Regions from separate parts of the Pelagibacterium flavum genome, predicted to be linked through region 2. Evidence: predicted binding sites of a transcription regulator. Region 2 holds the regulator's gene; the other holds the start of a gene.
The links. Region 2 encodes HrcA, which represses chaperone genes, less so after heat shock. Its sites were predicted from a motif close to GTTAGCACTCNCNNNNNGNGAGTGCTAAC; they were not measured.
Positions count from the first base shown of each region.

Region 1: the regulator HrcA is predicted to act here: its motif matches at 5,369-5,397, upstream of OF122_RS16090 (co-chaperone GroES).

Region 1 is NZ_CP107716.1:3,192,890-3,199,779, reverse strand. It holds gene hisS (histidine--tRNA ligase) at 1-26, shown strand, start outside; gene OF122_RS16115 (ATP phosphoribosyltransferase regulatory subunit) at 26-1,105, shown strand; gene hisG (ATP phosphoribosyltransferase) at 1,102-1,812, shown strand; gene OF122_RS16105 (DoxX family protein) at 1,860-2,240, opposite strand; gene OF122_RS16100 (TSUP family transporter) at 2,441-3,190, shown strand; gene groL (chaperonin GroEL) at 3,313-4,953, opposite strand; gene OF122_RS16090 (co-chaperone GroES) at 5,033-5,323, opposite strand; gene OF122_RS16085 (glycosyltransferase) at 5,557-6,669, shown strand; gene OF122_RS16080 (glycosyltransferase family 39 protein) at 6,673-6,890, shown strand, end outside.
Region 2 is NZ_CP107716.1:85,611-92,500, reverse strand. It holds gene dnaJ (molecular chaperone DnaJ) at 1-515, opposite strand, end outside; gene dnaK (molecular chaperone DnaK) at 790-2,700, opposite strand; gene grpE (nucleotide exchange factor GrpE) at 2,901-3,530, opposite strand; gene hrcA (heat-inducible transcriptional repressor HrcA) at 3,631-4,719, opposite strand; gene rph (ribonuclease PH) at 4,907-5,626, shown strand; gene rdgB (RdgB/HAM1 family non-canonical purine NTP pyrophosphatase) at 5,623-6,255, shown strand; gene hemW (radical SAM family heme chaperone HemW) at 6,252-6,890, shown strand, end outside.

The DNA of each region.
Region 1 (6,890 bases), 820 kb from region 2:
CCGCATGGATGAAGGCGAACGGATAATGACTGCAGCAGCCCGCCGCGCCGCTCTTGAAGCTCTGGTTTCGGCCCCCGGCGTCACTCTTGTCGCGCCACCGATCCTCGTCTCCCCAGCCGCCTATTTCGATCTGGCGGGCGAGGAACTGGGTGCACGCATGATCCTCACGCAAGGCATGGATGGCTCGGAATTCTGTCTGCGCCCCGATTTCACCCTGCCCATCGCAATCGACCACATCGCCAATGGCGCTGCCACTCCAGCCGCCTATGGTTATCTTGGTCCGGTCTTCCGCCAGCGCACCGACGGCCCCGCCCAGTTCGATCAGGGTGGCATGGAGCTTTTGGCGCTCCCCGATGCCGATGCAGCGCTTGATCAGGTGATCGGTTTTGCCCGCGCCGTCACCGACATTTATGGCGTGACCGCCTCCCATGTCCGCGTCGGTGATATCGACCTGTTTGAAACAGTGCTGGCCGCCTGCGACATGCCCGATGTCTGGCGCCCGCGCGTTCGTGCCCGCTTCGGCCATCCCGAAGCCATGTCCGCGCTGCTCGACCGGCTGGCCGATCCAAGGCCACCAATGGCTGGACCGGCCGGGCTTCCGGCCAATGATATTGCCGATTGGGTGGGCGAACTCATGCTCACCAACGGGCTGAGCCTCACCGAAAGCCGGACACCCGAGGAAATCGCCGCCCGCTATCTCGAAAAGCAGGCGCTCGAAGCCCAGCACGTTCCCGGCCCGACCATCGATCTGCTGCGCAATTATCTCGCGATCTCCGGCCCCGCCGATAAATCGCTCGCGGCAATCGATGCTCTCGGTCGATCCACCGGCATTGATCTGACGACCGCGCTGCAGGGTGCAAGCCGCCGGGTAGCCCAATTGCGCGATGGCCTCAAGGCGAAATCGGTCCTGTTCGACGCCGGCTTTTCTCCACGCCTCGATTATTACACCGGCATCACCTTCGAGGTCACTGGGGCAGGGGGGCTGGTGCTCGTCTCCGGCGGACAATATGACCGTCTGCTCAGGCGCCTCGGCGCGTCCCAAGACATCCCCGCCGTTGGTTGTGCGGTCTGGGTGGATAGACTGGAAGCGGAGGTTCGCCCATGAGTTCGATCATGCTCGCGCTCCCCTCCAAGGGCCGTATTCAGGAAGAAGCGATAGCCATTTTTGAGAAGGCCGGTCTGACCATCGAGCGTCCCGGCGGCGCGCGCTCCTATCTGGGCGAAATGGCGGCCATGCCCGACGTGATTGTCCGCTTCCTCTCAGCCTCCGAGATCGCTCGTGAACTGATCCGCGGCACTATCGATATCGGCATCACCGGCGAGGACTTGATCCACGAAACCGCCGAAACCGGCCCCCAGCAGGTCGAAATCGTCAAGCGCCTCGGCTTTGGCCGCGCCGATGCAGTGGTTGCGGTGCCCGATTCCTGGATCGACGTCACCACGATGGACGACCTTTCCGACGTTGCTGCCGATTTCCGCGCCCGCCATGGCCGCTGGCTTAGGATCGCCACCAAATTCGTCAATCTCACCCGCCGCCATTTCGCCGCCCACGGTATTGCCGAATACCGGATCGTCGAAAGCCTGGGCGCCACCGAGGCAGCGCCGGCATCGGGCGCCGCCGATCTCATCGTCGACATCACCTCGACCGGTTCGACGCTGAAGGCCAACGGCCTGCGCATCCTCGAGGACGGCGTAATGCTCAAAAGCGAGTCCTTGCTGCTCGTCGCCCGCAATGCGAATTGGCACGACGGAAAACGCACGATCCTTGATCGCCTCGCCGGTGCGATCGGCGCCACGCGCTTCCAGCCATGAAAAAAGGGCCGCTTTCGCGGCCCCTTTTCGTCTCCGGCGTCTTGCCTCTATTTGCGCATGTCGACGGCCAGCGCCCCTGGCCCGAAGGCGATGACGTAGAGCATGCCGCCCGTGATGGCGAGATTCTTGAGAAAGTTGGTCATTTCCATCTGGTTGGAAAAATCGGTGTGGAAGATCAGGGCAGAGGCGAGAGAGAAGCCGCCCAGAGCTGCAGCGGCCCACCGGGTCTTGTAGCCCGCCGCCAGCATGACACCGCCAACCACTTCGACGATGATCACCAGCCAGATCAGAAAGCCCGGAACTCCGAAAGCTTCCATATAGCCCACATTGCCCTCGATCGCGGTGATTTTGCTCAGGCCGGCGAGGATGAAGATGATAGCCAAAAAGATGCGACCCACGGTCGGAAGATAGGTTTGAAGCGCGTTCATGGTCTTTGCGTCCAGTGCGTGATTTGCGATGACCGGACTCTGCCGCATTCCGCTGTTTCGAGAAACCCAGCCGTCACCGACAGATTGTTCGTCAATTCAGATGTAATGCATCGCTGGTCCATCGCCGATCCAGTTGCAAATCCCTCCGCTTCATGCCAGCAAGCGCGCTTTCGACGCGCTGCATTTGGCTGGAGTTTTCCGTGTACGATATCTGGGTACTTGTGGCGCTGGGCGGCGTCGGCGTCGTCGCTGGCTTTGTGGATGCCGTCGCCGGCGGCGGGGGCCTGATTACCATTCCCGCTCTGCTTTGGGCCGGTCTACCGCCGCTGGGTGCCATCGCCACCAACAAGGCCCAGTCCATCGTCGGCACCACGATGGCCGCCTGGACCTATTGGCGCAAGGGCTACGTGTCGATCCTCTCGCTGGTCCCCTCCATTGGCGCGGCCTTCGCGGGCTCTCTGCTCGGCGCCGTCATCGTCAAGCAGGTCGACACCTCGGCCCTTGAAGTCCTCATCCCCGTCGCTGTGATCGCCGTCGCGCTCTATTTCACCTTCTCGCCATCGATAAAGGATATCGACGGCGTAGCCCGTCTCAAGTTTCCAACCTTCGTTCCCGTCTTCGCCCTGGTGATCGGCTTTTACGATGGCGTTTTCGGCCCGGGCACAGGGTCGTTCCTCATGCTGGCTTTCGTGGCGCTGTTCGGCCTCTCTGCAGCCCGTGCTTCGGCCCACACCAAAATCCTCAACGTCACCTCCAACCTTGCCGCGCTGCTATTTTTTATCATCGCCGGAGACGTTGTCTGGCCCGTTGCCATCGTCATGGCCGGCGGTCAGGTCATAGGTGGCTATCTCGGCGCCGTCACCGGCATCCGCTATGGCGCCAGGATCATCCGCCCTCTGGTCATCGTGGTCTCAATCATCCTCGCGGTTAAGCTGCTGTTCTTCCCCTAACGAACAAGGCCAGGCCTAAGAAACGAACGGGAAGATTCAAACGAAAAGGGCAGCGCCGAAGCACTGCCCTTCCCGTTCGAGACCCTGGAGAGGTCTCAATTCCTGATGCGTCGAGCGCTGGATTAGAAATCCATGCCGCCCATGCCGCCCATACCGCCACCGCCGGGCATTGCCGGGGCAGCTTCCTTGGGGATCTCGGCGACCATGGCTTCGGTGGTAACCAGGAGGCCAGCGACCGATGCAGCGTCTTCGAGAGCGGTACGCACGACCTTGACGGGATCGATGATGCCCATCTGGATCATGTCGCCATATTCGCCCGTCTGCGCGTCATAGCCGAACGTGTCCGAACCATTGTCGAGGATCTTGCCCACGACAACCGAACCTTCGTCGCCAGCATTGTTGGCGATCTGACGGATCGGCTCCTGCAGAGCGCGCTTGACGATGGCGATGCCGGCCTGCTGGTCGGCGTTGACACCCTTGACGGTCAGAGCGTTCGAGGCCCGCAGCAGCGCAACGCCACCACCGGCAACGATGCCTTCTTCAACCGCCGCGCGGGTCGCATTGAGCGCGTCATCGACGCGGTCCTTGCGTTCTTTCACTTCCACTTCGGTCGAACCGCCGACCTTGATCACGGCAACGCCACCGGCCAGTTTGGCCAGGCGTTCCTGAAGCTTTTCCTTGTCGTAGTCCGACGAGGTTTCTTCGATCTGAGCCTTGATCTGGTTGACGCGGCCTTCGATGTCGTCCTTGGAGCCCGAACCATCGACGATGGTGGTGTTTTCCTTGGTGATCTCGACGCGTTTGGCAGTGCCCAGCATGTCGGTGGTCACGTTCTCGAGCTTGATGCCGAGGTCTTCGGAAATCACCTGGCCACCGGTCAGGATGGCGATGTCTTCGAGCATGGCCTTGCGGCGATCGCCGAAGCCCGGAGCCTTGACGGCAGCGACCTTCAAACCGCCACGCAGACGGTTGACGACGAGGGTGGCAAGCGCTTCGCCTTCAACGTCTTCTGCAATGATCAGCAGCGGACGGTTGGACTGAACGACGCTTTCGAGCACGGGTAGGAGAGCCTGCAGGTTCGAGAGCTTCTTTTCGTGCAGCAGGATGAGCGGATCATCGAGCTGGGCGACCATCTTTTCAGTATTGGTCACGAAATACGGCGACAGGTAACCGCGGTCGAACTGCATGCCTTCAACGACATCGAGTTCGGTTTCTGCGGTCTTGGCTTCCTCGACGGTGATGACACCCTCGTTGCCGACCTTCTGCATCGCGTTGGCGATCATGTCGCCGATGGCCTTTTCGCCATTGGCAGAGATCGTGCCGACCTGAGCGACTTCCGAAGAGTTCGAAATCTTGACCGCCTTGCTGGCCAGGTTCGAGATCACTTCGGTCACAGCCAGATCGATGCCGCGCTTGAGATCCATAGGGTTCATGCCGGCAGCGACGGCCTTGACGCCTTCGTTGACGATCGACTGAGCCAGAACGGTCGAAGTCGTGGTGCCGTCACCGGCGATGTCGTTGGTCTTGGAGGCCACGGTGCGCAGCATCTGCGCGCCCATGTTCTCGAACTTGTCTTCGAGTTCGATTTCTTTGGCAACGGTCACGCCGTCCTTGGTGATGCGCGGTGCGCCGAACGACTTTTCGATGACCACGTTGCGGCCCTTGGGACCGAGCGTCACCTTGACCGCATTGGCCAGGATGTTGACGCCGCGGACCATCTTGTCGCGGGCTTCGGTCGAGAATTTGACTTCTTTGGCAGCCATTTAATTCTGCTCCTTGAAAAAAATGAAAAAGGGCATCCGAAGGTTTTTGGGGGCGCTTCCGGTAGGAAGCACGACCGGATTAGCCTTCGATCACGCCCATGATGTCGGACTCTTTCATGATCAGCAGGTCTTCGCCGCCAACCTTGACTTCGGTGCCGCTCCACTTGCCAAACAAGACACGGTCGCCTTCCTTGACGTCGAGCGGAACGATCTTGCCGCTGTCGTCGCGGGCTCCGGCGCCGACGGAAACGACAACGCCCTCAGAGGGCTTTTCCTTGGCAGTGTCGGGGATGATGATACCGCCGGCGGTTTTGGATTCGCTATCGACGCGACGGACCACAACGCGGTCATGCAGGGGACGGAAGCTCATAGTCGCTCCTTTGGAACGTGAAGTTGAGATGCAATTTCCTCCGCTATTAGCACTCTAGCGTTAAGAGTGCTAGCAGCATTCGGTGCAGATAGGAGAGGGGTGGGCGGGAGTCAAGAATGCTGCACACAAAAAATTTTGCATCGCGGACAGGGGCTTGTTATGCCGTTGCGCGATTTGCATGCGCCACGTTCATGCGGACATAAAAAGACGAGACGATGACAGAATTGGAAAAGATGTCCGCACAAAATTGGAACCCGCCGACCCTGTCGGTCATCGTCCCCACCTTCAATGAACGCGAAAACATCGCCCCGCTCATCGAAAAGCTCGAGGCAGCGCTGGCTGGAACGACGTTCGAGGTCATCGTCGTTGACGATAACAGCCCGGATGGAACGGCCGATCTGGCCAAACAGATAGCAACGCAAAAACCTCACGTCAGATGCATCCATCGCATAGGGCGGCGCGGCCTGTCATCGGCCTGCATCGAAGGGATGGCGTCCTCCGCGGCAGAATTTGTTGCGGTGATCGATGCCGACCATCAGCACGACGAAACGATCTTACCCAAGATGCTCGAACAGGCCCGCGCTGGAGCCGATATCGTCGTGGGTTCACGCTATACCGGGGCAGGAAGTTCGCAAGAAGGCTTTTCCGCCAGCCGCCAGAAGGGGTCCGAGCTGGCAACCCGGCTTTCGGGGCTTCTCACCGGCAAAGCTCTATCTGATCCCATGAGCGGCTTTTTTCTGCTCCGCCGGTCGCTGTTCAACCAGATCGTGCCGCGCCTGTCGCGCGAGGGCTTCAAGATACTGCTCGACATCATTGCCACCGGCAACCGTCAGCTCGGTCGAAAACTGGTTATCACCGAAGTGCCCTACACCTTCCGCCCCCGCTTTGCCGGCGAAAGCAAGATGAGCGCTCTGGTCGTCGCTCAGTTCCTCGGGCTCATCGTGTCGCAGATTTCCCGTGGTATCCTGCCCACCAGCTTTCTCTTGTTTTCCCTCGTCGGGGCGTCGGGCGTCGTCGTCCACCTTTCAGTGCTGACCTTTGCCTTTGAAGTCCTCGATTTCAATTTCGCCAACAGCCAGTTGGTCGCAACTCTTGTGGCCATGACGACCAATTATCTGCTCAACAACGAGTTGACGTATGCTGACAAGAAACTGACTGGTCGTCGGTTCTGGGTCGGGCTTCTCAGCTTTTACCTGGTCTGTAGTTTCGGCACACTGGCCAACGTCTCGGTCGCCAGCGTGCTGTTTGAAACCCATATGGCCAACTTCATCGTTGCCGGCATAGCCGGCGCCGTTATGAGCGTGGTTTTCAACTACGCGGTTACCCGCATTTTTACGTGGCGCTAGACCATGAACCCGCGTGATCGCATCGGCCCCTTCACCTCCGGTCAAGCCACCCTCGCCCTGATCGCCGTCACCCTGATCCTGCGCATGATCGGTGGCGCTGTAGTCGGGTGGGGCACTGGAGAAGCCTATTACCTGGCATCCGCCCGCCAATTCCATCTGAGCTATTTCGACCAGCCGCCCGTCTCGCTCTGGACCATCTGGGCCACCCTGCAACTGACTGG
Region 2 (6,890 bases):
CCGCTGCACATGCGGCACGTGGAAAACCCGGTGCCCGGCTTGGCGCCCGTTCCATCGCAGGTTTCGCACCCGATCAGGGATGGCACGTCGATATCGACTGTCGTGCCCGCAAAAGCATCTTCGAGGGTAATTTCGAGATTGTAGCGCAGATCCGAACCGCGCTGGCGGCCGTCGCGCTGGCGCTGGCGTGAGGCCCCGCCCATGAATTCCCCGAAAATGTCTTCGAAAATATCGGACATCGAGGAGGAAAAGTCATTCCCGAACCCGTGGGCTCCACCACCGCCGCCGCCGTTGAACGCCGCATGGCCGAACCGGTCATAGGCCGCGCGCTTTTGCGGGTCCTTGAGCGTGTCGTAGGCCTCGGAAACTTCCTTGAACTTGTGCTCGGCCTCGGTGTCTCCCGGATTGCGGTCCGGATGATACTGCATGGCCAGCTTGCGATAGGCGGATTTCAGCGCCGCGGCATCGCAGGATTTTTCGACTCCGAGCACGGAATAAAAATCGGCTTTGCTCATGAGCTCAATGTACCCCCATATCGCGGCAGGGGCAGAAAATGGACGGGTGCAAGATCATCTCTTGTGCCAAACCAACCGTTCTTGTCATGACGCATCTCTCTTGGGGCCAGCATTGGCCGAAGCCCTTGTGCGCCTAGGTAATCATCGTTGCTGCCTGTTACCATAGGCAGCGGCGAAAAGACCAGCACTCACCGGTGATTCACGTGAAACTGGCGCCCTGGAAAAAACAGTGCCGCCCGAAGGCGGCACTGCGATCATTTTCAAGGCAGAAGGTTTACGCCGACTTCTTGTCGTCGTCGTCCTTGACCTCTTCGAAGTCGGCATCGACCACGTCGTCATCGGCCTGGGCGTCACCCGCGGCAGCGGCTTCGGCTTCTTCCTGGCTGGCCTTGTACATGGCTTCGCCAAGCTTCATCGAAGCCTGGGCAAGCGCCGCGGCCTTTTCCTTGATCGCCTCGGGGTCGTCGCCCTCGAGTGCGGTCCTGGTATCGGCAATGGCGGTCTCGATCTCGGTCCTGATCTCGGCCGTTACCTTGTCACCATGCTCCTTGAGCGAGGATTCGGTGGAATGCACGAGGCTTTCGGCCTGGTTCTTGGCTTCCACGACTTCGCGGCGCTTCTTGTCGGCCTCCGCGTTCGCTTCGGCGTCCTTGACCATCTGCTCGATATCGGCGTCCGAAAGACCGCCCGAGGCCTGGATGCGGATCTGCTGCTCCTTGCCCGTGCCCTTGTCTTTCGCCGAAACATTGACGATGCCGTTGGCGTCGATGTCGAAGGTCACCTCGACCTGCGGCACTCCGCGTGGCGCCGAGGGGATACCGACCAGATCGAACTGGCCGAGCATCTTGTTGTCGGCCGCCATTTCGCGCTCGCCCTGGAAGACCCGGATGGTCACCGCCGACTGATTGTCTTCAGCGGTGGAGAACACCTGGCTCTTTTTGGTCGGGATCGTCGTGTTGCGGTCGATCAGGCGGGTGAACACGCCACCGAGCGTCTCGATGCCCAGCGAAAGCGGGGTCACGTCGAGCAGCAGCACGTCTTTCACATCGCCCTGCAGAACGCCGGCCTGAATGGCGGCGCCCATGGCAACCACTTCGTCAGGGTTCACGCCCTTGTGGGGTTCCTTGCCAAAGAAGTTCTTCACCTCTTCCTGCACCTTGGGCATGCGGGTCATGCCGCCGACCAGAACGACTTCGTCGATCTCGCCAGCCGAAATCCCGGCATCCTTGAGCGCTGCGCGGCACGGATCGATGGTGCGCTTGATCAGATCTTCAACGATCGATTCGAACTTGGCGCGGGTCAGCTTGAGCTGCAGATGCTTGGGGCCCGAAGCGTCCGCGGTGATGAACGGCAGGTTCACTTCGGTCTGGCTGGCGGACGAAAGCTCGATCTTGGCCTTTTCGGCAGCTTCCTTGAGCCGCTGCAGCGCCAGCTTGTCGCCGCGCAGGTCAATGCCCTGCTCTTTCTTGAACTCGTCGGCGAGGTAATCGACAAGACGCATGTCGAAATCTTCACCGCCAAGGAAGGTATCGCCATTGGTGGATTTGACTTCGAAAACGCCGTCGCCGATCTCGAGGATCGAAATATCGAACGTGCCGCCGCCAAGGTCATAGACAGCGATCGTGCCGGATTCTTTCTTGTCCAGCCCGTAGGCCAGCGCGGCAGCGGTCGGCTCGTTGATGATGCGGAGCACTTCGAGCCCGGCGATCTTGCCGGCGTCCTTGGTGGCCTGGCGCTGGCTGTCGTTGAAATAGGCCGGAACCGTGATGACGGCCTGAGTCACCGGTTCACCGAGATAGCTCTCGGCGGTCTCCTTCATCTTGCCAAGGATCATGGCGGAGACTTCGGACGGAGAAGATTTCTTCCCATCCGCTTCCACCCAGGCGTCGCCATTGTCAGCCTTGACGATCTTGTAGGGCACAAGGCCCTTGTCCTTGGTGACCATCGGGTCTTCGAACCGGCGCCCGATCAGGCGCTTGACGGCAAACAGCGTGCCCTCGGGGTTGGTCACGGCCTGGCGCTTGGCCGGCTGGCCCACGAGACGCTCGCCATCGCTTGAGAAGGCCACCATGGACGGCGTGGTGCGCGCGCCCTCGGCATTCTCGATCACTTTGGGGTTTTTGCCGTCCATGACGGCAACGCACGAATTGGTCGTGCCCAGGTCAATACCGATTACTTTTCCCATTCCGAAACCTCATTTCTCGAGCGAGTCCTAAAATTTGGCTCTGACCCCTCAACGCGCCCATTCACGTTGCGGCATCGCATTGATCGGTCGTGCCGGACCCCTCTGGGGGATGGATTTGGCCCGGTTTCCCGGGCTTGTTGGCTATATAAGGAGGGGGGGAGGGCCCTTCAAGCGCGCCCCCCGCTTTGCGTGAATTTTTGTCAGGCCGATTTGTCGAGTCCATCGCCGGGCTCGGCGTCCGTTTTGGGTGCGGGCTTGTTGCCACCCTTGGCCACGCCCACCATGGCGGGGCGCAGAACGCGCTCGCCAATGGCATATCCGGTCTGGACCACCTGAACCACCGTGCCTTCGGGCACGGAGGGGTCAGGCACTTCAAACATGGCCTGATGGCGGTGGGGGTCGAACTTTTCGCCCTCGGCCACGATCGGGATCACCCCGTTCTTTTGCAAAAGCCGCTGCATTTCGCGCTCGGTCATCTCGATCCCCTCGATCAGGGATTTGAGCGTGCCGTCGGCGTTTTCCCGCAATTCGGCGGGAATGACCATCAGGGCGCGCGAGAGATTGTCGGTGGCCACCAGCATGTCGCGGGCAAACCCGGCAATGGCATAAGAGCGCGTGTCGGAAACTTCGCGCTCGGTGCGCTTGCGCAGGTTTTCCATTTCGGCCGCCGTGCGCAGCACCTGGTCGCGCAGCTGTTCCTTTTCGGCTTCAAGCTGGGCGATGCGCTCCTCGGCCGTCGGCTCGGTGGAAACCGCTTCTGCGTCCTCGGCCTCAAGGCGCGGATCGATGTCGTCGTTCGGCTCTGGCGTCGTGTTGTCGTCGCTCATCATTGCTCTTTCAACGATTGGGGAAGTTAAGGTTGGCTGCCATATCGGCCAAGGGCGGAAATATTTCAAGCCTCGTGGCGAAAAGCCCCACTTAACAAAACCGCTAAAGCTCGGTTTTGCGCGAGATCAGCTTGGACACAACATGCGCGGTATAATCGACCACCGGCACAATGCGCGCATAATTGAGCCGCGTCGGCCCGATCACGCCCAGGACGCCCACCACCTTGTCATTGGCATCCTTGTAGGGCGACAAAACGACCGAGGAGCCGGAAAGCGAAAACAGCTTGTTTTCCGAACCAATGAAGATGCGCACCCCTTGGGCGGTTTCCGCATCGTTCAAAAGATCGATCAGCCCCTGCTTGGTTTCGATCTCGTCGAACAATTGCCGCACACGGGCCAGATCTTCCGATGCCATCGTGTCATCGATCAGATTGGCCCTGCCCCGAACGATCAGCGTCGGAGCAGAGGTATCGGCCTCGATCATCGAGGCCAGCCCGGAATCCACCAGCCGCTGCGCAATGGCATCGAGTTCGGCCCGCTGGCTTTCCGATTGCCGGCGGATCGAATCGCGCGCCTGCTGCAGCGTCTTGCCCACGATGTGATGGGCCAGAAAGTTCGATGCCTGGGTCAAGGCGCTCGCCGTCAGCCCCGGTGGCAGCGCAATAATGCGGTTTTCAACCTGCCCGTCTTCCCCCACAAGAATCGCCATGGCCCGCTCGGGGTCGAGCCGGACAAATTCTACATGCTTGAGCACCATGTCCGATTTTGCGGCAATCACCATGCCCGCGCCATGCGACAGGCCCGAGAGCAAGGCACTCGCTTCGTTGAGAAGGTCTTCGACACGTCCCGACCTGCCCCCGCCCGAAACGGTGCGGGCGATCTGGTCGCGCTCGGTCTCGTCCATGGCGCCCACTTCGAGCATGGCATCGACGAAAAACCGCAAGCCTTCCTGCGTTGGTGCCCGCCCCGCCGATGTATGCGGTGCGGCAATCAGGCCCAGCTCTTCCAGATCGGCCATCACATTGCGCACGGATGCGGGCGAGAGTTGCATGTCGAGCATCTTGGAAATGGCCCGCGACCCTATGGGTTCGCCGGTTTCCAGATAGCGCTCGACCAGCCGCCGGAAGATGTCCTGGCTGCGCGCCGAAAGGGTCGTCAGGAATTCGGGCGAATTCAGTGGTGTTTTTTCCATTTCGTCTTTTTCGCTTCCAGGGCCGGCGCTGGCAAGAAATTGAATCCAAACACAATCAAATGCCCCAGGTTAACTAAGTAGGAGAAATCACGGGGACCGCCAAGGGCGCGCCGCTTGTTCCAGCCGTCTTGAACCGTTAAGAGGCTGGTAACCATATCAGCCAACAGACACCGGGAAGACAGTTTTTATGCGGCCAAGCGGACGGGCAAGCGATCAGATACGCGATGTGACAATTGAACGGGGCGTCGCGCCGCAGGCGGAGGGCTCGTGCCTCGTCTCGTTCGGGCGGACCCGCGTTCTGTGCACCGCAAGCGTTGAAACCTCCCTTCCGCCCTGGCGGCGCGGTCAGGGCTTGGGCTGGGTAACCGCCGAATACGGCATGCTGCCCCGCGCCACCGGCTCACGCACCCGCCGCGAGGCGACCGCTGGCAAGCAATCGGGCCGTACCCAGGAAATCCAGCGCCTGATCGGGCGCTCCCTGCGCGCCGTCATCGACATGCAGGCTCTGGGCGAAAATCAGGTCATTTTGGATTGCGACGTGCTCGAAGCCGATGGCGGCACCCGAACCGCCTCGATCACCGGCGCCTTCGTTGCGCTGTCGGAAGCGATTTTCTGGATGAAGGAACGTTCGCTTTTGAAGGGCGATCCAATCCGCGACCATGTGGCTGCCGTATCGTGCGGCGTCTATCGCGGCACCCCGGTGCTCGATCTTGATTACCTCGAAGACAGCGAAGCCGATACCGACGCCAATTTCGTTCTGACCGGTTCGGGTAAGTTCGTTGAAATCCAGGGCACGGCCGAAGCCGAACCCTTTTCCGCCCAGGAGCTGGCCGAACTGATCGGACTTGCCGAAAAGGGCATTGCCGAACTGGTTGACCTGCAGCGCGCCGTATTGGGGGCGTCATGACGATCAGGCTCAAGCGCGGCGACCGGCTGGTTCTGGCCACTCACAACAAAGGCAAGCTCGCCGAATTTCAGGACATGCTGAAAGACTTCGGCCTCGAGATCGTCTCGGCCGGTGATCTGGGCCTGCCCGAGCCGGAAGAGACCGGCACGACATTTGTCGAGAACGCGCGGCTCAAGGCGCACGCGGCCGCCAAGGCGACGGGCGAAATCGCGCTCAGCGACGATTCGGGCATTTCGGTTGATGCGCTTGATGGCCAGCCCGGCGTTTACACCGCCGATTGGGCGGGCGTGCCGCGCAATTTCACCAACGCCATGCAAAAGGTGCAGGATCTGCTCGTCGAAAAAGGCGCGACCGAACCGGGCCAACGCAGGGCCCAGTTCAATGCTGTGCTCTGCCTCGCCCTGCCCGACGGCACCGACATGGTTTTCGAAGGTGTCGCTCCCGGCACGCTGGTCTGGCCGCCCGTCGGAGATTCGGGCCACGGCTATGACCCCATGTTCAAGCCCGATGGATATGAGAAAACCTTCGGCCAGATGAGCGCTGAAGAAAAACATTCCTGGGCCCCTGGCAAGGAGGGCCTGTCCCACCGTGCCCGCGCCTTTGCCAAATTCGTAAAGGACGTGCTTTGAGCGCTAACACTGCATTCGGGGTCTATGTCCACTGGCCGTTCTGCGCGGCCAAATGCCCCTATTGCGACTTCAATTCCCACGTCCATCACGGCAAGTTCGACGAAGACAGCTTCGTTAGCGCCTATGTCAAGGAAATCGAGACCACCGCCCGCCGCGCGCCCGAGCGGCTGGTCGAATCGATCTTTTTCGGCGGCGGTACGCCCTCGCTCATGAAGCCGGCTTCTGTCGGCACCATCCTTGATGCCGTCGCAAAGAACTGGCAGATCGCCGACAAGGTCGAAATAACCCTCGAAGCCAACCCCACCTCGGTCGAGGCCGAGCGCTTTCGCGGCTATCGCGCTGCCGGGGTCAACCGCGTCTCCCTGGGCGTGCAATCGCTGCGTCCCGAGCCCCTGGCCCGCCTGGGGCGCCTGCATTCGGTCGAGGATGCGGTGGCCGCCGTGCGGCTGGCGCAATCGATCTTCGATCGCTCGAGCTTTGACATCATCTATGCCCGTCCCGACCAGACATTGGGCCAGTGGGAGGACGAGCTGACCGAGGCGCTGGCGCTATCGGAGGGCCATCTCTCGCTCTACCAGCTCACCATCGAATCGGGCACGCGCTATTTCGACCTGTTCAACGCCGGCAAACTGAAA